Regions from separate parts of the Exiguobacterium sp. OS-77 genome, predicted to be linked through region 1. Evidence: riboswitches for the same ligand, from Rfam matches in the RefSeq annotation. Region 1 holds a riboswitch; each other region holds the start of a gene.
What was found. Region 1 has a riboswitch for lysine ahead of EXG77_RS13660 (aspartate kinase). Riboswitches for the same ligand answer to the same signal wherever they lie in the genome.
Positions count from the first base shown of each region.

Region 2: it holds a riboswitch for lysine, as region 1 does, so the genes downstream of both, EXG77_RS00470 (Na+/H+ antiporter NhaC family protein) here and EXG77_RS13660 (aspartate kinase) in region 1, are expected to answer to the same signal.
Region 3: it holds a riboswitch for lysine, as region 1 does, so the genes downstream of both, EXG77_RS15095 (amino acid permease) here and EXG77_RS13660 (aspartate kinase) in region 1, are expected to answer to the same signal.

Region 1 covers NZ_DF239008.1:2,658,402-2,665,627, forward strand. The annotation lists gene dapB (4-hydroxy-tetrahydrodipicolinate reductase) at 1-76, opposite strand, end outside; gene dapA (4-hydroxy-tetrahydrodipicolinate synthase) at 73-954, opposite strand; gene EXG77_RS13655 (aspartate-semialdehyde dehydrogenase) at 972-1,964, opposite strand; gene EXG77_RS13660 (aspartate kinase) at 1,978-3,177, opposite strand; lysine riboswitch at 3,291-3,468, opposite strand; gene argH (argininosuccinate lyase) at 3,539-4,909, opposite strand; gene EXG77_RS13670 (argininosuccinate synthase) at 4,906-6,111, opposite strand; gene EXG77_RS13675 (GNAT family N-acetyltransferase) at 6,230-6,658, opposite strand; gene EXG77_RS13680 (DHHA1 domain-containing protein) at 6,655-7,226, opposite strand, start outside.
Region 2 covers NZ_DF239008.1:99,763-106,988, reverse strand. The annotation lists gene rlmN (23S rRNA (adenine(2503)-C(2))-methyltransferase RlmN) at 1-401, opposite strand, end outside; gene EXG77_RS00500 (ABC transporter permease subunit) at 526-1,332, opposite strand; gene EXG77_RS00495 (ABC transporter ATP-binding protein) at 1,329-2,210, opposite strand; gene EXG77_RS00490 (cyclopropane-fatty-acyl-phospholipid synthase family protein) at 2,223-2,882, opposite strand; gene EXG77_RS00485 (heme oxygenase) at 2,972-3,292, shown strand; gene EXG77_RS00480 (hypothetical protein) at 3,417-4,154, shown strand; lysine riboswitch at 4,247-4,425, shown strand; gene EXG77_RS00470 (Na+/H+ antiporter NhaC family protein) at 4,536-6,119, shown strand; gene htpG (molecular chaperone HtpG) at 6,396-7,226, opposite strand, start outside.
Region 3 covers NZ_DF239008.1:2,961,451-2,968,676, reverse strand. The annotation lists gene EXG77_RS15110 (TetR/AcrR family transcriptional regulator) at 1-180, shown strand, start outside; gene EXG77_RS15105 (diguanylate cyclase) at 226-1,317, opposite strand; gene EXG77_RS15100 (MarR family winged helix-turn-helix transcriptional regulator) at 1,455-1,910, opposite strand; lysine riboswitch at 2,076-2,264, shown strand; gene EXG77_RS15095 (amino acid permease) at 2,397-3,878, shown strand; gene EXG77_RS15090 (hypothetical protein) at 3,959-4,141, shown strand; gene msrA (peptide-methionine (S)-S-oxide reductase MsrA) at 4,211-5,158, shown strand; gene EXG77_RS15080 (DUF2252 domain-containing protein) at 5,227-6,522, shown strand; gene EXG77_RS15075 (amino acid permease) at 6,748-7,226, shown strand, end outside.

The DNA.
Region 1 (7,226 bases):
TCGCTACGACACTTTGTGGTGCGAGTTCGACGACGTATTGTCCTGTCGCCCCATAACCGTGTAACGCGAGTTTCATCGAACCACCCCTTTGTAAGCCCGCATCGTTTCGAGTAAGTGGGCGTGCCCCGCTTCCGATTGACGGACGAGCGGCAAGCGTGGCGCACCGACAGCAAAGCCGAGTTCTTCAAGCGATGCTTTAACTGGAATCGGATTGACATCACTGAACAAGGCACCGATGACCGGTAACAAGTCTGCCTGAATCCGGCGTGCCGTGACGAGATCTTGCGCTAGTAACGCCTCAGCAAGTGCTTGTGTCTCTGCTGGGTACGGGTTCGAAAGAACTGAGATGACGCCTTGTGCGCCCCATGCCATGTACGGCAGGATTTGATCATCATTTCCACAGAAGACCGCGAAGTCTTCCGGAATCGCCGCCATCAGTTCACCCATGAAGCTGACATCTCCACTCGCTTCCTTAAAGGCTTGGATTCGTGGATGACGTGCTAACGTCACTGCTGTTTCGACTGCGATCGCAACTCCTGTCCGCGACGGAACGTTGTACAGCATGATTGGTAATTCGGTTGCATCAGCGACCGCCGTGAAATGTGCGACGAGACCCGCTTGCGATGTTTTATTGTAGTACGGTGTGACGAGCATCGCTGCGTCCGCACCGAGGCGCTCTGCGAGTAACGTCTTCTCGATTGTTGCTGCCGTGTTGTTCGAACCCGTTCCGGCAATGACTGGTACTCGTCCTGCCGTGATTTGAACGGCAGTCGTCAGTAGTTGTTCGAATTCCGTGTTCGTCAGTGTCGATCCTTCTCCTGTCGTTCCTCCGACGACAAGCGCCTGAATTCCTGCTGCGAGTTGTTGCTCGATCAAGCGTTCGAATACGTGTAGATCCAACTCGCCTGCTTCATTAAATGGTGTGACGAGCGCTGTACCTGCTCCTTTGAACATGAAGAACTCCTCCTTTTTTATGAATGAATCGACTGTTCGATGGCTTGGCGTGCGACTTGTACGGCATTCGAGGCGGCACCTTTTCGAATGTTGTCGGCTACACACCAGAGATGGAACGTATTCGCGAGACTATCATCTTGTCGAATTCGTCCGACATAGACATCGTCCGTCCCACTCGCGTCAAGTGGCATCGGATAACGCGTATTCGCGACATCATCGATGAGGACGACGCCCGGTGCGTTTTCAAGTGCTTCACGGATCGCTGCAACCGTCGTCGGTTGTGTAAACGTGACGTTGATTGCAACCGAGTGAGAATTCGTGACTGGAACCCGGACACATGTAGCACTGACAGGTAATGCTGGAAGATTGAAGATTTTCCGTGTTTCATCAATCATCTTCTGCTCTTCTTTCGTATAGCCGTTCTCAAGGAATACATCGATATGCGGCAAGATGTTATCGTGAATCGGATGCGGATAATTGACGGGCTCTTCTCCGCGTGCTCCACGTGCCAGATCCTCGATTCCTTTTTGACCAGAACCAGATACGGCCTGATACGTCGTATAGTTGATCCGTTCGAATCCCAGTGACTGGAGCGGTGCTAAAGCGACGACGGATTGAATGGTCGAACAGTTCGGATTTGCGATCAAGCGGTCCGTCGCTTGAATCGCTTGCGGATTGACTTCTGGCACGACGAGCGGAATCGTCTCCTGCATCCGGAAAGCACTTGAATTATCAACGACGAGTGTTCCGTTTTCAGCTAGTAACGGGGCATATTGCTCACTGATCGTTCCGCCTGCTGCGAACAACGCGACATCGATCCCGTCTTCTGTGATATTTGGCGTCAGCGCTTGGATCGTAATATCTTCTCCCTTGAACTGTACCGTGTTCCCTGCTGAACGAGCAGAAGCGTAAGCGGACAGGCGGCTGACCGGGAAGTCCAGTTCTGCTAGGACTTGTAACATTTTTTGACCGACGGCGCCGGTTGCTCCAATGACGGCTACATGATACATCCTGTTTTCCTCCTTATAACTCGAACGCGTTTGCAATCGCTGCAACCGTCCGTTCAATGTCTGCTTGTGCAATCGTGTACGAGATGCTGATTTCTGATGTCGTGACTTGATAGAACGGGATGTTCTCTGCTCGGAAGATTGCGAACAACTTCGAAGCGACACCTGTTGCATCCCGCATCCCGATTCCGACGACAGATAATTTTGCGTGTTGATTGTGGCGGTCGACCTTGACTGTCGTGAAGCGATCCATGATGTCTTTCAATGCTTCATCGAGGAACTCTTCCTCATCGAGTGGACATGAGAACGATAAGAAAATGTCACTGTCGAACGTCGTTTGACTGATCATGTCGATGTTGACGTGGCGATTGGATAACAGTTCGAAGATATCGGCTACTGCTGCATTCGTTTGCGGTACGTGTTTGATTGATACCGTCAAGACGTTCTTCGTCACACTGACACTCGTCACCGCTTTTTGTTCCATTGTTTCCGTCGCTTCCATGATCCATGTTCCCCTTTTCGATTCAAGTGTTTTCCCGACGAAGATGTGTACGCCGTATTTTTTTCCTAGTTCGACACTCCGCATTTCCATGACCTTCGACCCGAGGGCGCTCATCTCCATCATCTCATCATATGAGATGTGCGGAATCGGTTGAGCAGCAGCATGGATTCGTGGATCAGCCGTATAGACACCGTCGACATCCGTGTAGATTTCACACCGTTTATCAAGGACTGCCGCAAGGGCAACAGCCGTTGTATCCGATCCACCACGTCCGAGCGTCGTGACATCACCGAGTTCGTTGACACCTTGGAATCCAGCGACGATGACGACATCGTATGTTTCGAGTTTTTGTCGTAATAGATTTCCATCAATCTGTTTGATCTTACTTTTCGTATGCAATCCCATCGTACTGATTCCCGCTTGAGCGCCTGTTTGCGATAACGCTTTGACGCCGAGTGAGTTGAGGGCGATGCTGAGTAATGAAATCGTCTGTTCTTCTCCGATGGCAAGCAGACGATCGAGTTCTCGGCGCTCGGGGCGATCTGTGATGGCTTGCGCCTGAGCAATCAAAGAATCTGTCATCTTGCCCATCGCTGAAACGACGACGACAAGTTTTTCACCTTCGGCTGCGCGACTCTTCAAATAATTCGCAATAGACTGAATCTGTTCGACAGTCGCAACCGAGCTTCCACCAAATTTAAGTACAGTTGTCACAATCCTATCTCCTTTGTCCCGATACAGAAAAAAAACGACGGGCCGGTAGGAGCGTTCCTACGGCCCGTCGTTATCACGATCGGACAAACGAAGACAAAGTCATTCGTTCTTTTACGTAAGATAGCGCTCCGAAACATCGGTTTCGGCAGTACAACGGATCTTAACCGTTGTACCAGCAAATGAGAAGAAGCATCTTCTCGTTCACTTCGGCGGACTTCCCCTTTCACATCATTCGGCATGCTTGCCTTCAAGAATGATACTACTCATGTCATCCGCGCCTCTATCTGTCGGTTGTTAGTTACAGTTATAGCAGACATCTTTTGTTAAATCCAGTCATTTGACTGATTTTTTTCAAAATCCGTCAATTCGCAAGATGCTGTTTCGCGAGTTCGAGTTGCTCCGACACGGCAGCAAACCCTGTTCCGCCGTAGCTTGTCCGGCGTGCCACTGCTTGAACCGGATCGAGGAGCGGATAGACGTCTTCCGTGATATCCGGATGGAAGGTTTGATACGTCTCGAGATTCAAATCCTTCAGGAAACAACCGTTCTGCACACAGTAAAGGACGGCTTTGCCGACGATTTCGTGCGCTTCCCGGAATGGTATGCCTTTCGTCACAAGGTAGTCGGCGAGTTCCGTTGCATTCGAGAAGTCTTGCATTGTCGCCTTCTTGAGCGCTTCGGTCTTAAACGTCGCAGATTCAATCATTCCAGTGAAGATTTGAACGGATTGGAGAACGGTATCTACTGTATCGAAGACCCCTTCCTTATCCTCTTGCATGTCTTTATTGTAAGCGAGTGGTAATGCCTTCATCGTCGTCAAGAAGCCCATCAGGTTACCGTAGACGCGCCCCGTTTTTCCACGAATCAACTCAGCGAAATCAGGATTTTTCTTTTGTGGCATCATGCTCGATCCTGTTGAGAAGGCATCGGATAACTCGATAAAGCTAAATTCTTGCGACGCCCAGATGATGATTTCTTCACAAAAGCGCGAGAGATGCATCATGACGGTCGAAGCGATCCCGAGGTATTCGATGACGAAATCACGGTCCGAGACAGCATCAAGACTGTTTGGATAGACCGACTCAAAACCGAGCAACTCAGCAGACCGGAAACGATTGATCGGGAATGTCGTCCCCGCGAGCGCACCTGCCCCGAGCGGTGATTTCCGAATTCGTTTTTGATTATCCGTCAACCGTTCGACATCACGTTCGAACATCCAGAAATAAGCGAGCAAGTGATGCGCAAGCGAGATCGGTTGTGCCCGTTGCAAATGCGTATACCCTGGCATGACCGTCTCGATATGTTGCTCCGCTTGTTCCGTGATGACCAACTGGAGCTCGCGTAATGCTGTCGTCAACGCCTCAACATGTTGTTCCATCCATAGATGTAAATCCGTTGCGACCTGGTCATTTCGACTCCGTGCCGTATGCAGTTTTCCTGCAACCGGACCAATCTGTTCTGTCAATAAACGCTCGAGGTTCATATGAATGTCCTCATCCGCTAACGTATAGGAATGGTCTGCTAACGTCGTTTCCAGTTGCTTCAGTCCTTGCTCGATTTGTGTCCACTCGTCTTGAGCAAGAATCCCTTGTTCAAATAGCATCTGCGCGTGTGCGAGACTGCCTTTTAAATCGACGCTCGCTAATTTTTGATCGAACGTGATCGATGCTCCGAAGGCTTCCGCTTGAGCGGAAGCACTTTCCGTAAAACGTCCACCCCAGAGTTTGGTCATTTCGTGACACCCGCCTGACGATGTACGCTCGCATGCGTCGAAACGGCAAGTCCGTGTAATTTGATGAAGCCTTTTGCTGCTTCATGATCGAATGCGTCTTCTTTCGTGTACGTCGCAAGTTTCTCATCGTAGAGCGAGACAGCGGACTGACGACCTGTCACAGTTGCATTTCCTTTGAACAGTTTAACGCGAACTTCTCCTGTGACGTCCTGTTGTGTCGCTGTCAAGAATGCTTTCAAGCCTTTCGTCAATGGTGCATGGAAGAGACCGTTATAGATCGTTTCTGCGTATTGTTTGCTGAGTAGTGGTTTGAAATGCGCGACGTCCTTCGTCAATGTAATCGTCTCGAGTGCAGCGTGCGCTTTGAGTAACACCGTTGCGCCTGGGCACTCATAGACTTCCCGCGATTTGATACCGACGAGACGGTTCTCGACGTGGTCAATCCGTCCGACCCCATGTGCACCAGCGATGATGTTCAGTTCCGTGATCAGTTTCGCCAGTGGATACGTCGTTCCGTTGATCGAGACCGGAACACCTGCTTCAAAGCCAATGATGACTTCTTCTGCCTGATCCGGAGCGTCTTCTGGCGCTACTGTCAACGCATAAGCGTCTTGCGGTGGCTCTGTCCAAGGGTTTTCTAGGACGCCACATTCGTTACTCCGTCCCCAAAGGTTCATGTCGATTGAGTATGGGCTGTCGAGGTTGATCGGAATCGGCACATTGTTTTCTTTCGCATAGGCGATTTCTTCTTCCCGTGACCATTTCCATTCCCGGACCGGTGCGATGACTTCGAGTGATGGATCAAGTGCTGCGACTGAAACTTCGAACCGGACTTGGTCGTTCCCTTTTCCGGTACATCCGTGAGCGACTGCCGTCGCACCGTGCTGATGCGCGACTTCGACAAGCTTTTCTGCGATCAACGGACGCGAAAGCGCTGAAATCAACGGATAGGCATTTTCGTAATGCGCGCCATATTGAAGTGCCGGTAAAACGAAGTCTTGTGCGAATTCTTCTTTAACATCGAGGACGATCGATTCGATCGCACCGACGAGGAGTGCTTTTTCTTTAATGATGGATAAATCTTTTCCTTCTCCGACATCCATGCATAAGGCAATGACGTCATAGTCCTTGCTCAACCACTTGATGGCTACCGATGTATCAAGTCCCCCAGAGTACGCTAAGATCAATTTTTGTTTCGACATGTATAATTCCCTCCTAGTTTTAAATTCATCTGTCTGTATAAAAATTCATTATGAATTATATATATACATAGAAAACAAAAAAAAGAAACCCTTTTTGCAGGATTTCTTTCAAAATAACTTACATTTTTTTCTCCATCGTCCGGTGTGGGATGCCCGCATCATCGAATTCATCGGAGACGATCGTATAACCGAGTCCTTGATAAAACGGGATCGCTTGGACTTGTGCGCCGAGTGTTAGCAATTGCTTCCCTTCGCGACGTGCGACTCGTTCCATCGCCTGCATCAACTCGCCACCGTATCCTTTTCCTCGCGCTGTCGCTAGCGTCGCGACACGCTCTACCTTCATCCGTTGGTCGTCATATGGACGGGTACGCCCCGTTGCGACCGGTCGACTCTGCTCATCGAGGACAAGCAGATGAATTGCTGTTTCATCATGTGTATCATATTCAAGATGGCGTGGTACGCCTTGTTCCTCGACGAAGACACGCTCCCGGATCATCCGGACGGCTTGATGTTGTTCTGCTGTACGTACTTGAATGACTGTCATGACTGATATTCCTCCCGTAATCGATCGACATATGCCATCGCATCATCCCGATTCGTAAATTGTGCCTGTGCCTGAACCGCATTTCCTCCGCCTCGCCCATTAAATATTTTGACATGTGCTTTAGCGAACTTCCCGAGATGGGGTTCACCTGGACTACTCATCAGTAACTTGTTCGTCGTCGCATTCCAGACGACGCCGACGCGTCCCGCTTCTTGAATCGCTTTAGCAAGTTGCTCGGATATTTTGATTTCTTCATCCAGATGTTCGAACACAAGAATGCCTTCTTGTTGTTCTAAAGCATGAGCGAGTGTGAACGTCGCAAGTTGTTCCTGGGCGTGTTCGACCTGTTTCGTTAAGCGTTTCTGCTCTTCTTGTAACGCTTGGACGGCTTCTAGCATTTGAACGGGTTTGACTGATAAAGCTTGCGCTGCTTCCCGTAAAGCTCGTCGTTCTGCCTGTAGGAGTTGATATGCCCGTTCCTTTGCGACATAAGAAAGACGAATATTTCCACGAATTCGTTCGACTCCAGTAAAGAGAATCGACTCGAGCTGTGCCGTCGAATCGAGAT
Region 2 (7,226 bases), 2.6 Mb from region 1:
TCGCCTGCTGACAAGTCGCGGCTCTTTTTGATTAGACCACTTGCACAGAAGCTACAGCCGATGTTACAGCCGACCTGTGTCGTAACACAGACAGAAAGACCGTACTTATGACGCATTAGAACCGTTTCAATCAAGTTGCCATCATATAATTTGAAAAGGAACTTGATTGTTCCGTCTGCTGATTCTTGCTTGACCGCTTCTGTCATCGAGTCAATCGTAAAACTCTGATCTAACAACTCAAGGCAATCCTTGTTGACATTCGTCATTTCCGCGAAAGTCGTGACACGTTTACGGTAGAGCCAATCCCATACTTGTTTGGCACGGAATGGTTTGTGCCCTTGATTCGATAACCATTCTGTCATCTGCTCAAGCGTTAATCCATAAATGGATGGTTTATTCATTTCGAAAGACCTCATTTCTTTTTCCAGAACTACAACATTCCTTTATCTTAGTAAAAATCAGCGCGTGACGCAACGTTCAAATCCTAAATGTTCACTTTCTGTAAAGTTTTTGCGCCACTTTCGATCAAATCGACAGACTCCGACGCCCGAATTGAACGACTGCTCCAGTCAAGAACACGAGACAGAGGACAAGTAAAAGAATCGAATGAAGAAGAAAATGATTCGTTCCTTCTAGTAATTGCGTCGTGTTAAATAAGGAGAAGACGGATAGATAACGGAGCCACTCCGTCTTGTCACTTAGTTCCGACAGAATCGTCAAGACGATCGATAGGACAAGCACACTACCGGCAAGCGAAAAAGCACGACGTTCTTCGTCAAATAACGTCGCAACGAATAACGTAAAGGCACCGATCGCCAAGAGTAACAATAGCGCATTGAGTTGAATCCGCCATAAGATGACGTCATTGATCGAAATATCTGTCATCCACCAGTCGGATACCATCAAGACAAGTCCATTCAGTCCTACGAGAACTATACTTGCGATACCCATGACGATCGCGACAGCAAACGTATACGCATTCCGGGTGATCGGGGCTGCGAGATAGACAATCAGCTCTCCATTGTCGATTGGTCGCGCAACGAGTCGCGCTGCTAATGAGAGCAAGAATAGACTCGCAATGACTTGAAAAATCAGTCCGTAATAGTTTCCCCCGAGCAGATCCAGTACATTCTCGAACCCTGTCACCTTATCGTATTGAAATGCTTTTAAGACTTCCGGAGGTAACGCTTCTAGTTTTGCTTCTAGTAAACCGGTCTTCATCATCGATGGATATAGCAACGCAAGCATCAATAAGTAGAGACTCGTTCCAATCGCATAAGCAAGCACGGGCTTTCTGACCTGCTTGAATAAAGAGCGGATCAGCAATATCACGACGATTCCTCCTCCCCATAATAATGCAAGAAGACCTGTTCTAAATCATCTGCTGACGGACGAATCAGCCGTACATCATACTGGGTTAAATAAGCGATCACCTGATTTAAGCTCAGCGTCTCGTCCGTTTGAAAACTGACTTCCAGCCGCTTCGGTTCAACACCGACTTGCATCGCGAACTGTGCCGCCTCCACCTCTGTTCGGAAGAAGATCGTGTACGTCTTTCGACTCGATCGAACCAACTCATGAATATCCGATTCGACGATAATGCGTCCTGCTTTGATTAAAGCCGCTCGATCGCACGATTTTTCCATCTCCGGAAAGTGATGTGAACTCATCAGAATCGCTTTTCCAGCATGTTTCTCCTGTTCGATCCACTCTAAAAAACGCTCTTGCATCAAAGGATCGAGTCCACTGGTCGGCTCATCAAGTAGATAGACGGGTGCATCCTTCATGAAGCAACCGACTAGTGCCAGTTTTTGTTTCATCCCTTTTGACATTTTGCGGATTTTCGTCTTCGTCTCAAAAGGAAATCGTTTCAACAACAGTTGTCGCCGTGCCGGATCGCTACCGTGTAGTCGTTGCATCAAATCCAGCATGTCTGCTCCCGTCATGTCTCCAGGTAAACTAATCTCCCCCGGCAAATAACCGACCAATTTCTTCACTTCTTTACTTTGCTTCCAGCAATCAAAACCACCGATCGTCGCCTTTCCACCATCCGCAGCCAATAGTCCCATCAAATGTCGGAGTGTCGTTGATTTTCCAGATCCATTTGGTCCGATGAAACCGAATATCGTACCCGGATCAACTGTAAAACTGACATCGAATATTCCACGCCCCGGTGCAAACTCTTTCGTGACATGCTCTAAACGGATCATCATCCGACCTCCTTATCTTTTATTTCTTTCCTCACTGTATTCATACCCGTTTTGAAGCAGTTTGTTCGGATCAAAGCGATAGATGACGAACCGCTCGTCATGATTTTTTTCATAGAGGTCTCGTAATCGAATCTCATCGACTTGCTCGAATACGGTATGACGCTCCAGGTACTCCCGGTATTCATCGGTCGGGTAATACAAGATGAGATCAACCGAACGTGGGGAACGTTCGACCGAACTTAAAATGTGATCGATCACTTTCATGAAAATTTGTGAAGAGAATGGATTGAAGAAATAAAACTTATTCGTCTCATCCGGAATGGCATACTGCTCGGCATACGTCTGTTCAAATCGCAAACTTCCGGAACGCCGCTTCCGTCGACTTTGGTAGTTCGCCATATTCCGGAGTGCGTCCTCGTAAAATTGTCCGTTCATCTCGATTCCGATGACGGAACAATCGAATCGGTCGTGTAAGTAAAAGTTCAAACGCCCTTTCCCACACCCGAAATCAATGACCGTGTCCTGTTTTTGAAACAAATACGTTTCGCATAATTCGTCTAGTGCCGCATAAGGCGTTGGTTCATATCGATTGTAGTGACTAAACACACCATAGAGGTGTTGCATCTCAATGGTCTCGATTCGTAATCGTTGATCGTATTCCTGTTCATTCATTGTCGTTTGTTCCTTCTTTCCGGCATTCTTGCCTTCATCGTACTATACTGAAGAAGTACGTTACTCGTTTTTTGAAAGGGGATTTTATGATGATCGTCGTTACGAACCGGATTAAAGTCAAAAAAGGGATGGCTGCAGCTCTCGCTCCTCGTTTTACGCGTCCAAGTGGACTTGATACGATGGACGGATTCATCCGCGTCGAGGTCTTATTGACGCAAAACATCGAAGAACATGATGAAATGAACGTCAACATGTATTGGGAAGACATGAAGAGTTTTCAAGCATGGCGGGAGAGTGACGATTTCAAAGCGTCACATAGTCGACCTGCGAGTAGTGAGGCAGGAGAATCGCCAATGCTCGGCAGCGAGATTCTGACATATGAAGTTGCTTCGGTCAAAGAACGCGCATGATGCACGAAAAGGACTCGTCTCGAGTCCTTTTTTATATACCTATACACAAATAGTGAAAGGGTGTAATTGTCTCAAATGGTATTATTTGTTATTATAGTGCCAATACAGAGAGAGAGGGTTCTTCATGAATTCATTAACTATATTTGAACAAGCCATTCGTAGCTTACCTGATGATCGTACGTTACGACGTGATGAATTATGGACGGACGATTTTTTATTGCAACAGGAGAACGAGCTGACCGTCTATTACTCTCCGATTGGCGAATATGTCAATACTGAAGCAAAAGTCGTCATCATCGGGATCACACCAGGTTTTGAACAGATGCGAATCGCTTTCGAAGAAGCAACGGATGCCCTCCATCATGGGGCTTCACTAGAAGGGACGGCACGCATCGTCAAATATGCAGCCAGTTTTGCCGGAACGATGCGACGTAACCTCGTCCAGATGCTTGATACACTCGAGCTTCCAGCATTGCTCGGAATCGAGACAACAGCTAGCTTATTTCATCAACACCAGGAATTGTTACATCCGACGTCGCTGTTAAAGCAACCCGTCTTTTATCGCGAAAAGAATTACTCGGGTCATCAACCGAAGATCAATCGCAGTCCTTTATTGAGGCACTACGCGGAAGAACACTTCGTCGCTGAGATCAATCAGTTACAAAAACCAGCGTTATTAATTCCACTCGGTCGGGTCGTCGAGACGCAAGTCCGTGGATTGATTCAGGATGGACGAATCGAACAGCATCAGCTTCTTTCCAACTTCCCCCATCCATCTGGCGCGAACGGTCATCGAAAAAAACAATTCGAAGAAAACCAAGCCTATTTGATGAAACAGCTCATTCAACATTTTGCCGAATGAGCAACTTTGTCTTAAATTATCAGAATATATGGTTGAATCTTTTTTGAAATACGTGATAAAGTGTCCATAAGAACAGAATATGACTATTCTATCGATGAGGTAGAGGCGCGATTTCAATCAGTACTTGGTCCGAGGATGACAACGAAGACGACTACAGGAAAGGTGACATCGCCGAAATGACAGTATGCGTCGAGCATGCCGTCGTTGGTCGATTCGGGAAATACCCGATCGATTGCCATACATAACAGTTGTATGGAGCGCTCCAATTCGGCTAAGAAAGACGCATCCAGCGAGGGTGTCGGCTTTGTTGCCGGTGCCCTTGCTTTTTTTGTGCCGCGGGGTCTCATCTTTAAGCCATTTTTAAAGAGGAGGATATTTTTCATGGTCAACTATTCAGATTCCATTATTGCCCTTGTACCTGCTTTACTAGCTATCTTATTAGCCATCTTTACCCGAAAGGTCGTTCTTTCGTTAGGTGTCGGCATTCTCGTCGGTGCCCTGTTACTTCACCGTTTTAACCCGATTGATACGGTAACCTATCTCGGCAAGAATATCTTTAGCCTCTTTTGGGCGGATGGTGCCTTGAATGAGTGGAACGTTTTATTACTTGTTTTCTTGTTATTGCTCGGTGTCCTTTCCACATTGATTCAGACATCCGGTGGCGCTCGCGCCTTCGGTGAATGGGCTTCTACGCACGTCAAGACAGCGCGTGGTGCACGCTTAGTCGCCTTCGGACTCGGTATCTTGATTTTCATCGATGATTACTTCAATAGTCTTGCTGTCGGCAATGTCAGTCGTCCGCTAACGGATCGCCGTGGTGTCTCACGTGCGAAGCTTGCCTATTTGATCGACTCAACAGCTGCACCTGTTTGTGTCATCAGTCCCCTTTCGAGTTGGGGTGCATTCATCATTTCCATCATCGCTGGTATCCTAACGACGCACTCGATTACGGATTACTCAGCGTTTAGTGCCTTCATGATGATCGTTCCGATGAACTTCTATGCGATTTTCGCGTTACTTTTAACACTTTACATCGCTTACTCTGGCGTCTCTGTCGGACCGATGAAACAGCATGAACGCCGTGCCGCGAATGGTGAACTTTTTGATGCGTCAAAAGGAACACCGATGGGGATGGCAAAAGAGGTCAACGAACATACGAACGGAAAAGTCCGGGATCTCGTCGTTCCGATCGTCGTTCTTGTCATTGCTACGATCAGTGCGTTACTCGGAACAGGTGCTCAGGCACTTGCAGCCGACAACCGTCCGTTTACTTTAATTGGAGCATTTGAGGCAACAGACGTCACACGCTCACTTGTCGCAGGTGTCGTCATCAGTTTAATCGTCGCTTTCTTGATGCTGATCGGACGAAAAATTCCGGGTCGCGATTACCGGGCAAGCATCGTCGCTGGTATGCGTTCGATGTGGCCAGCAGTCGTGATTCTATTATTTGCTTGGACGATCATCGCTGTTATTGGTGATATGAAAACAGGCGATTATCTCGCAAGCTTCATCAGCAACTCGATTTCTGCTTCGTACTTGCCGTTCTTATTATTCTTGATTGCCGGCTTGATGGCATTCTCGACAGGAACAAGTTGGGGCACATTCGGGATCATGTTGCCAATCGGTGCGGATCTCGTCATGGCTGTCGATGCCTCACTCTTATTACCGACGCTTGCTGCTGTTCTTGCTGGATCTGTCTTCGGTGACCATTGTTCACCGATTTCCGATACGACGATCCTCAGTTCGACAGGGGCTGGATCCCATCATATCGATCACGTTACGACACAGTTACCGTATGCGCTAGTCGGTGCCGTCACTGCGGCAGTCGGTTATTTAGTCATCGGTTTCACGGAGTCTTCGGTCTTCGGTTTCATCGGAGCTCTTGTCACATTCGTACTCTTCGTCGTCGTCTTGAACGTTCTCTCGAAAAAAGGCGAAACTGCTTCGGATTTACAAACGGATTGATGAAATGAAAAAGGGACTGACTCAAAAAAGAATGACGCGTCTTTTCACGCCCTTTCCTCAGGCGAGACACAAGCCTGTTTTCCTGTTTAAATGAAGCAGGAAAACGGGTCTCGTTCGTCTCTGACAGCGCATAAATGCGCTTTTCCTGTAGGAGTGGCGTGTGACGCGCCATTCTTTTTGTTACGAGATAAGGGTGGCAGATCATCATTCTGCCACCCTTATCTTTGTAGAGACCAACTTTGAGTCAGCCCCTTTTTTTCGACTTCATGTCATGTCTTATACCATAAGTTCACACACATCATTCGCGAACGCTACTGGATCCTCGAGTGGAAGTCCTTCGACAAGTAATGCTTGTTGATACATTAGTTTGGTATAGCGCTCGAATTTCGAACGATCGTTTTGATACGCTGCTTCAAGAGATTGGAACACCGCATGTGACGGATTCAATTCAAGAATCTTGACCGCTTCTACCCCTTCGTTATTCGGCATCGCCTTCAAGATTTTCTCCATCTCGATCGAGACGGCGCCGTCCGTCGCAAAACAGACGGGATGCGATTTTAGACGCGTTGATGCTTTGACTTCCTTGACTTGTCCACTTAACACTTCCTGCATTGCTTGGAACATCTCCGCTTGTGCGTCCGTCGTCTCTGCCGCTTCTGCTTCAATCCCTAGATCGCTACTCGTGACTGACTTGAACGTCTTCTCGTTATATGTCACGAGCATCTGGATCGCGAACTCATCGATCTCTTCGGTGAAGTACAAGATGTCGTACCCGTTATCACGCACAAGTTCGGATTGTGGTAACTTGTCTAAACGATTCGTACTCTCACCAGCGGCGTAGTAAATATATGCTTGATCTTCCGGCATCGCTGCGACGTATTCCGCAAGCGTGATCAACTTCTTCTCCTTCGCTGAGTAGAAGAGGATGAGGTCCTGCACCTGTTCTTTATGCATGCCGTAATCATTGTACATACCGAACTTCAGCTGACGTCCGAACGCTTGATAGAACGTTTCGTACTTCGTGCGATCCTCGCGCAGAAGTGCTTCGAGTTGTGTCTTGATCTTACTTTGGATGTTTTTCGCGATCAATTTCAATTGACGATCGTG
Region 3 (7,226 bases), 300 kb from region 1:
GCTACGTTCGTCGATCGGGACTTATTATTAAACTATGTCATTGGTGGACAGTTGGGATTGTTGATTTCGTGGTTACGAAACGGTCGACCGTATTCATCAGAATACATGGCAGAACAATTAAGTCGGATGATTGTCTTTGGAACGGTTGAAAGCATCGGTTTTCCTAAAGAGACGGAATGAAGACGTAAAAGAAAAGACACTCCCCTACGGAAGTGTCCAATCAGTTTAAGCCTGTCGGAATGCAAGTTCTTTCGTATAGATCGTACTACGATTCCGTCCGCTTTCTTTTGAGTAATACAACGCTTTATCTGCCTGTTGTAATGCTTCAAGTGACGTATGCGAACCACTGGAATGGGAAATCCCAAGTGAGATCGTGATTTGCAGATCAGGTACATCTGCTGTCGGGAACAGGTTACGTGCGACCGTCAGCCGAGCTAGTTCTGCTATTTTTTGCGCTTCTTTCGCTGAAGTACTTGGTAAGATGATTAAAAATTCTTCACCACCGTACCGTCCGACGAGGTCGTCTGGACGCGTTAAGGAAGCGAGAGTCATGCCGAGTTGGCGTAACACATCATCGCCCGCATCATGACCATATGTATCATTGACATGCTTGAAGAAATCGATATCGATGAGTACAAGCGAATAGCCTTGGTCGGTCGAACCGACAAGCGAAAGCGAGTCATCCAGACGACGACGATTGGCGAGCCCTGTCAAAGCATCCGTCATGGCGAGTTTCTGCTGATACTGGATGTTTTCGAAGTGACGGCGTAATTCCGTCAGTAATCGATAAGCGACAAAGCCAGCTAATAAATTAAAGAAGACGTACGCAATCGAGATTTTAAAGAATGTCGACCAGCTGTTCGTCAGGATGTAGATGGCGGGTAACGAATAGAGAATACCGACCAACACCATAAGCTGAAAATGACGCATCGAGACATGGATGAATCGACGAATGATCCCAATCGTCGTGATGAACAAGACGATGATCAACGTCGATAAATAAAATCCTTCCATTTGATCAACTGGTGTTAAAAAGTAACGTGTCCCGATGATCATTGCACCAGCAACGATGGCGCTTGGGAAACCACCGATCAGCATGGCGATTGCGACAGGAACGATACGTAAATCAACACGGGCGACGTCGATTTGAATCCCGTTAAACATCAATAAAACCGCAATCAGACCAGAGACTGCTCCGAGTATAAGTCGAATGCTCCATTTGGAGTTCAATGAAATACGCGGTTGATTCCGAAACGGTAAGAACAAGAGAGTAATCGTTGTGAACAGTAGACAAAAGTTAATGATGAATTGATTCATGATGGCCAACAAATCCTCCCAACTCCCCCAGCTAACAGATTTCCATATATATACTTCCAGTATACTCAAGTAGATAACGGTTAGACATAGAGAAATCTTTAGACAAAATAGAAAAAACGGTAGAAAATCTACCGTTTTTAAGAAGATGAAGTAAGAGTATCCTCATCCATCGTCTGTAAAATTTTATCAAAGACACGAATCATCGTTTCGAGCTCTTCTTCCGTCAATGTACCGAAGCGATCTTGTAAATAGTTTTTCCGAACGATTTCGAGATCTCGAAATGCACGTTCCCCGTCCTCCGTCAAAGCGAGGACGATCGAACGACGATCTTCCGTCGAACGTGTCCGTGTGACGTATCCTTGTTTATACAGCTTATCCGTTAAAGCAGTGACTTGACTCGTCGCGAGCTCAAATTGTTCCGCGAGAAGCGTCGGGCGCTGAGGACCATTTTCTGAAAGGCTTCGTAAGATGAAAAATTCACTCCGGGTCGCCGTTCCTTCAAATAGCCGGTTAAGTTCACGTCGCAGGGTACGAAGAATGACACGCATTTGTTCCTCGAGTCGATAAGTTAGCAAATCACGTTCCTGTGGCATGCAAGCAGCATCCTTTCTCTCAGTGGACTTCTACCATTTAGTGTACTAAACATATCGGATTTTTACCATCGACTACCCCAGATTCGAAAAAGGCAATTGACAATTTCGTGGCGTTTTGTGTAATATGGCGTAGTAATAACTAACTTAATTCAGTTCTCACTCAACCAGTGGGATGGAGGTTGCAGTTCTTAAGAGTACGGTTACGGATGTCGTCAAGCGACAGATGAAGTGACCTGAAAGGAAGAATTGCCGAAATCAATCATCGCTTTGAAGATGATCGATTGGGATTAGATCGAATAGGTCTAATACTGTCACAAGTCGGGTATCACTTACTTGTGGAGAGCTATCTTTCACGACGGTAGAATGAGGCGCATCCATTTTATTATGTTGCGTTCTCATCTTCCATCTGGAAGATGAGGACGCTTTTTGTTTTTTTCATTCAAAAAGTGTCCTCTCAAAAAATCTAAACAGAGAGAAGCGAACGAAATGAACAATCTAGATGTAAAACAAACAACAGATTCGACAGCAGAAGGATTAAAACGTGGATTACAAGCCCGTCATATGTCGATGATCGCCATCGGTGGGGCAATCGGAACAGGACTCTTCATTGCGTCCGGTGCTTCCGTCGCAGCAGCAGGACCAGGTGGGGCGCTCCTATCGTATGCAATCGTTGGTCTGATGGTCTACTTCCTCATGACAAGTCTTGGTGAAATGGCGGCGTACATGCCTGTCGCTGGATCCTTCTCGACATATGGAACGAAATTCGTCGATCCATCATTCGGCTTTGCACTTGGCTGGAACTACTGGTACAACTGGGCAGTCACGATCGCAGTCGAACTCGTCGCAGCACAAATTGTTATGACGTATTGGTTCCCGGACGTTCCTGGATTTTATTTCAGTGCTTTGTTCCTCTTACTCATGATTGGCTTGAACTACTTCTCCGTTAAAGGATTCGGAGAAGCGGAGTATTGGTTCGCCATGATTAAAGTCGTTACCGTTATCGTCTTCTTAGTCGTCGGTGTTGCGATGATTTTCGGTGTCTTTACATCGGAGCCACCGGTTGGCTTTAAAAACTTTGCTCTTGGCGATGCGCCGTTCGTCGGTGGGATTCCTGCCGTCATCGGTATCATTCTCGTTGCCGGATTCAGTTTCCAAGGTACAGAACTGGTCGGGATTGCCGCGGGTGAATCGGAAGATCCGAAAAAGAATGTTCCAAAAGCAGTCAAACAAGTCTTCTGGCGCATCTTGCTTTTCTACGTCTTCGCGATTTTCGTCATCGGAATGCTCATTCCGTATACAAGTCCGAACTTGGTTTCGAATGACATTACGGACGTAGCCGTCAGTCCGTTTACGCTCGTCTTTGAAAAAGCAGGTCTTGCGTTCTCAGCAGCACTCATGAACGCCGTCATCTTGACGTCTGTTTTATCTGCCGGAAACTCAGGTATGTATGCTTCGACACGGATGCTGTACACACTGGCGCGTCAAGGGGATGCACCGAAGTTGTTCGCAAAAGTCTCGAAAAACGGTGTACCTCGTAACGCCTTGCTTGCAACAGGTGCAGTCGGTGCGCTCTGTTTCTTGACGTCGATGTTTGGTGGACAAGTCTACCTGTGGTTACTCAATGCTTCCGGGATGACAGGATTCATCGCATGGCTCGGGATTGCGATCAGTCACTATCGCTTCCGTAAAGGATTCGTTGCACAAGGTCACTCGTTGAAAGACTTACCATATGTTGCACCAGCGTTCCCGTTCGGTCCGCTGTTCGCATTCGGTCTTTGTTTCCTCGTCATCGTCGGTCAAAACTATGCCGCATTCCTCGCTGATCAAATTGATTGGGTCGGAATTGCCGCAACGTATGTTGGTATTCCATTATTCCTTGCCTTCTGGTTAGGACATAAATTCAAAAACCGGACGTCAATCGTTCGTTATGACGAGATGGACTTCCCAGAACATCCACGTCAATCTTAATCATTGAGCCACCTTCAAATGAAGGTGGCTTTTTAGATGTCGCTTCAAGTAAGATGAAAGAAAAACAGGAGGCGATCTTCGTGAATTACTGGTACCACTTTAAGCGTGCCTTCTTACCGATCGCATTATTGCTTGTGACGCTTGCCTTGTACCAAATGATCTATCGTTTGAATAACATCTGGTATTCGCTTGGAGGACTTCTTCTTGTCTTTGCAGCGATTTACTTCGTCATGCGTCGTCTAAAAGCGAACCCAGAGGATTGAATGAGCAGGAAAGTCGAGTCCATTCTCCGAACGCGGTAAAATAGACACATACAGAGGAGGGGAAGATAGATGGCAAAAGCAATATTTGCAGGTGGTTGTTTCTGGTGCATGGTCAAGCCATTCCATAAATATGATGGGGTAGAGCAGGTCATTTCAGGATATACCGGTGGTCATACAGAGAACCCGACTTATAAAGAGGTCTGTTCGGAAACGACAGGTCACTTGGAGGCGGTTGAAGTCACGTACGATCCGTCCGTCATTACGTACGAAGAATTACTCGAGATCTTCTGGCGTCAAATCGACCCGACAGATGGTGGAGGTCAATTCAATGACCGTGGTGAATCGTACCAACCGGCTATCTTTTATGTCGATGAAGCACAGCGTGAAGCAGCTGAACGTTCGAAAGCAGCGCTTGACGCATCAGGACGCTTCTCGCGTCCGGTCGCGGTAGAGATTCGTCCAGAAAAGCCGTTTTGGCCAGCCGAAGAATATCACCAAGATTATTATAAAAAGAATCCGTTCCGTTATCAGATGTATAGTGTCGGCTCAGGTCGCGCGAAATTCATCAAAGAAGCGTGGAAGGACCACGGTAAGGAAAAAGAATTGAAAGAGCGTCTGACACCAATTCAGTATAAAGTCACACAAGAGAACGGGACAGAACCCGCTTTCCGTAACGAATACTGGGATGAAGAACGTCCAGGACTGTACGTCGATATCGTCGATGGTACACCACTCTTCACATCAAAAGATAAGTTCCAGTCAAACTGTGGTTGGCCGAGCTTCGCTAAACCCATCTCAGAAGACAAGATGGAAGTCGAACTCGATACGAGTCACGGGATGACGCGGACGGAAGTGCGTTCTGCGAATGCGGATAGTCACCTCGGTCATATCTTCGATGATGGTCCGACAGAACTTGGTGGTCTTCGCTATTGTATCAACTCAGCAGCATTACGATTTATTCCGCTTGAAGAGCTTGATTCGGCAGGATATGGGGAATATAAAAAACATTTCGAGTAACATGTAAGGAGCAGTCAAACGATTTCGTTTTGACTGCTCTTTTTTTCAAATGGAAGGGAGAGAATCGAATGTTTCGACCTGTATATGAAGAGATTCGACAAATGACGATTGCGAAGGTGCTTGATTTCTACGATCACGAAATCCGTCAGCTCGATGAGCAAGCACGTCAGGAAAAGTACGACAAGATGAGCTTGAGTCCGTTTCGCTTTTTCCGTGGGAGTTCGCATCTGTTTTATTATGACGTGACGCGAATCCCCCTTGGTTTTGATACACCTCTTGATAAACCGACGTGGATTCAGGGAGATCTTCATTTTGAGAATTTCGGTGTCCATGGCAATGCGAAGGGAGATATCATCTACGACGTCAATGACTTTGATGAAGGGTACTTAGGATCTTATCTATACGATTTGATTCGCATGGCGGTCTCCGTCCGGTTGTTCGCTGAAGAGGCAGGATACGATCCGACTCCTGCGATTCGAAATTATGTCCTGGAATACTTACACGATTTAAAAAAGTACGCTCTCGGAAAAGATCCGAGTGATGTCTGTTTTACGCGGGATAATACGAAAGGACCAATCAAGAAGTTGATCAAAAAAGCAGAAAAGAAACGTGAGGAATTAATGGGGGAGCGGACGGAACTGGTGGATGGCGTGAGACGTTTTTGTACATTACCGGATATGGCAGCGGTAGATGACGCGACACGATCAGCAATCGAGTCTGCTTGGTCCTCCTATATCGAGACGATTGATGCCGAGGATCGTCGTGACGAATCGTTCTATACGATTAAGGATATCGTGCGGAAGCTAGACAGTGGAACGGCATCGATTGGTCTTGAGCGCTATTACATTCTGATTGAGGGCGAAGGCGGAGAAGAAGATTTGATTCTTGAGATGAAACAAGCGCAAACGTCCGTCCCTTCGTTATTCCTGCCCGTTTATCGCCCGGAAGCAGAAACAGTTCATCAAGGACGACGGGTCATCACGTCCCAAAAAGCGATGCAGGCATATGAGGATCCATATCTTGGCTACCTGACGATTGGGAAAAAGGAATATTATGTACGTGAGCGCTCACCATATAAGAAAAAACTAAAAGCAAAGCATATCAAAAGTCAGGAAGACCTTGAGAACGTGTTGTGTATTCAAGGTCAAATTACCGCGAAAATCCATGCGCGGGCAGATCAGGACGCCGGGATTAAAGAAAAAATTTTGACACATCATGCGGATGTTGAAATCATCCAAGCTATTGGTGTTTCGGACACCGCTTTTTTAGAGCAAATCGAGCGTTGGTCAGAAGCCTACGTGACACGAACAAAGCTGGATTACCAAGTGTTTTTAGAGTGGATGAAGACCCGAAAAACAATTTAAAAACCTAATAAACTGAGGCTTGTTAGATGGATGTGTAACATGTGTTACATATCCATCTTTTTTGTACAGATTTTTTTGTTTAACGAATGAAAGCGTTCAACAAAATAGAAATAGGTATAATGACCTATATCAATTTATCAGAAAACTTCGTAAATTTTTGATTAAGTTCTTACGGACGACTCGCTCCGTAGGACAAATCAAAAGAGACATAGGGGGAAGTACATCATGAGCTTGACGCGGAAAAAAGATGTTTCCGCTATGATTGCTGCAAGTAAACGAAACAGTGGACTTGCTCGAAATCTTGGCGCGATGGATTTAACGTTTTTAGGAATTGGCGCCATCATCGGAACCGGAATCTTCGTTTTGACGGGAACAGGAGCATTGACTGCAGGACCAGGACTTATCGTATCATTCATTCTATCTGCCATCGCCTGTGGTCTAGCTGCTCTTGCTTACGCTGAATTCGCATCAACGATTCCGGTCAGTGGATCCGTCTATACGTACACGTATGCAACGATGGGAGAGATCTTCGCTTGGATCATCGGTTGGAACTTGATCCTCGAATATGGACTCGCCTCGAGTGCTGTTGCAGCCGGATGGTCTGGATACTTCCAGTCCTTGCTCGCAGGCTTCAATATTCATATACCGACGGCGCTCTCAGCGGCTCCTGGAGCAATCGAAGGAGCGAAGACATTCTTCAACCT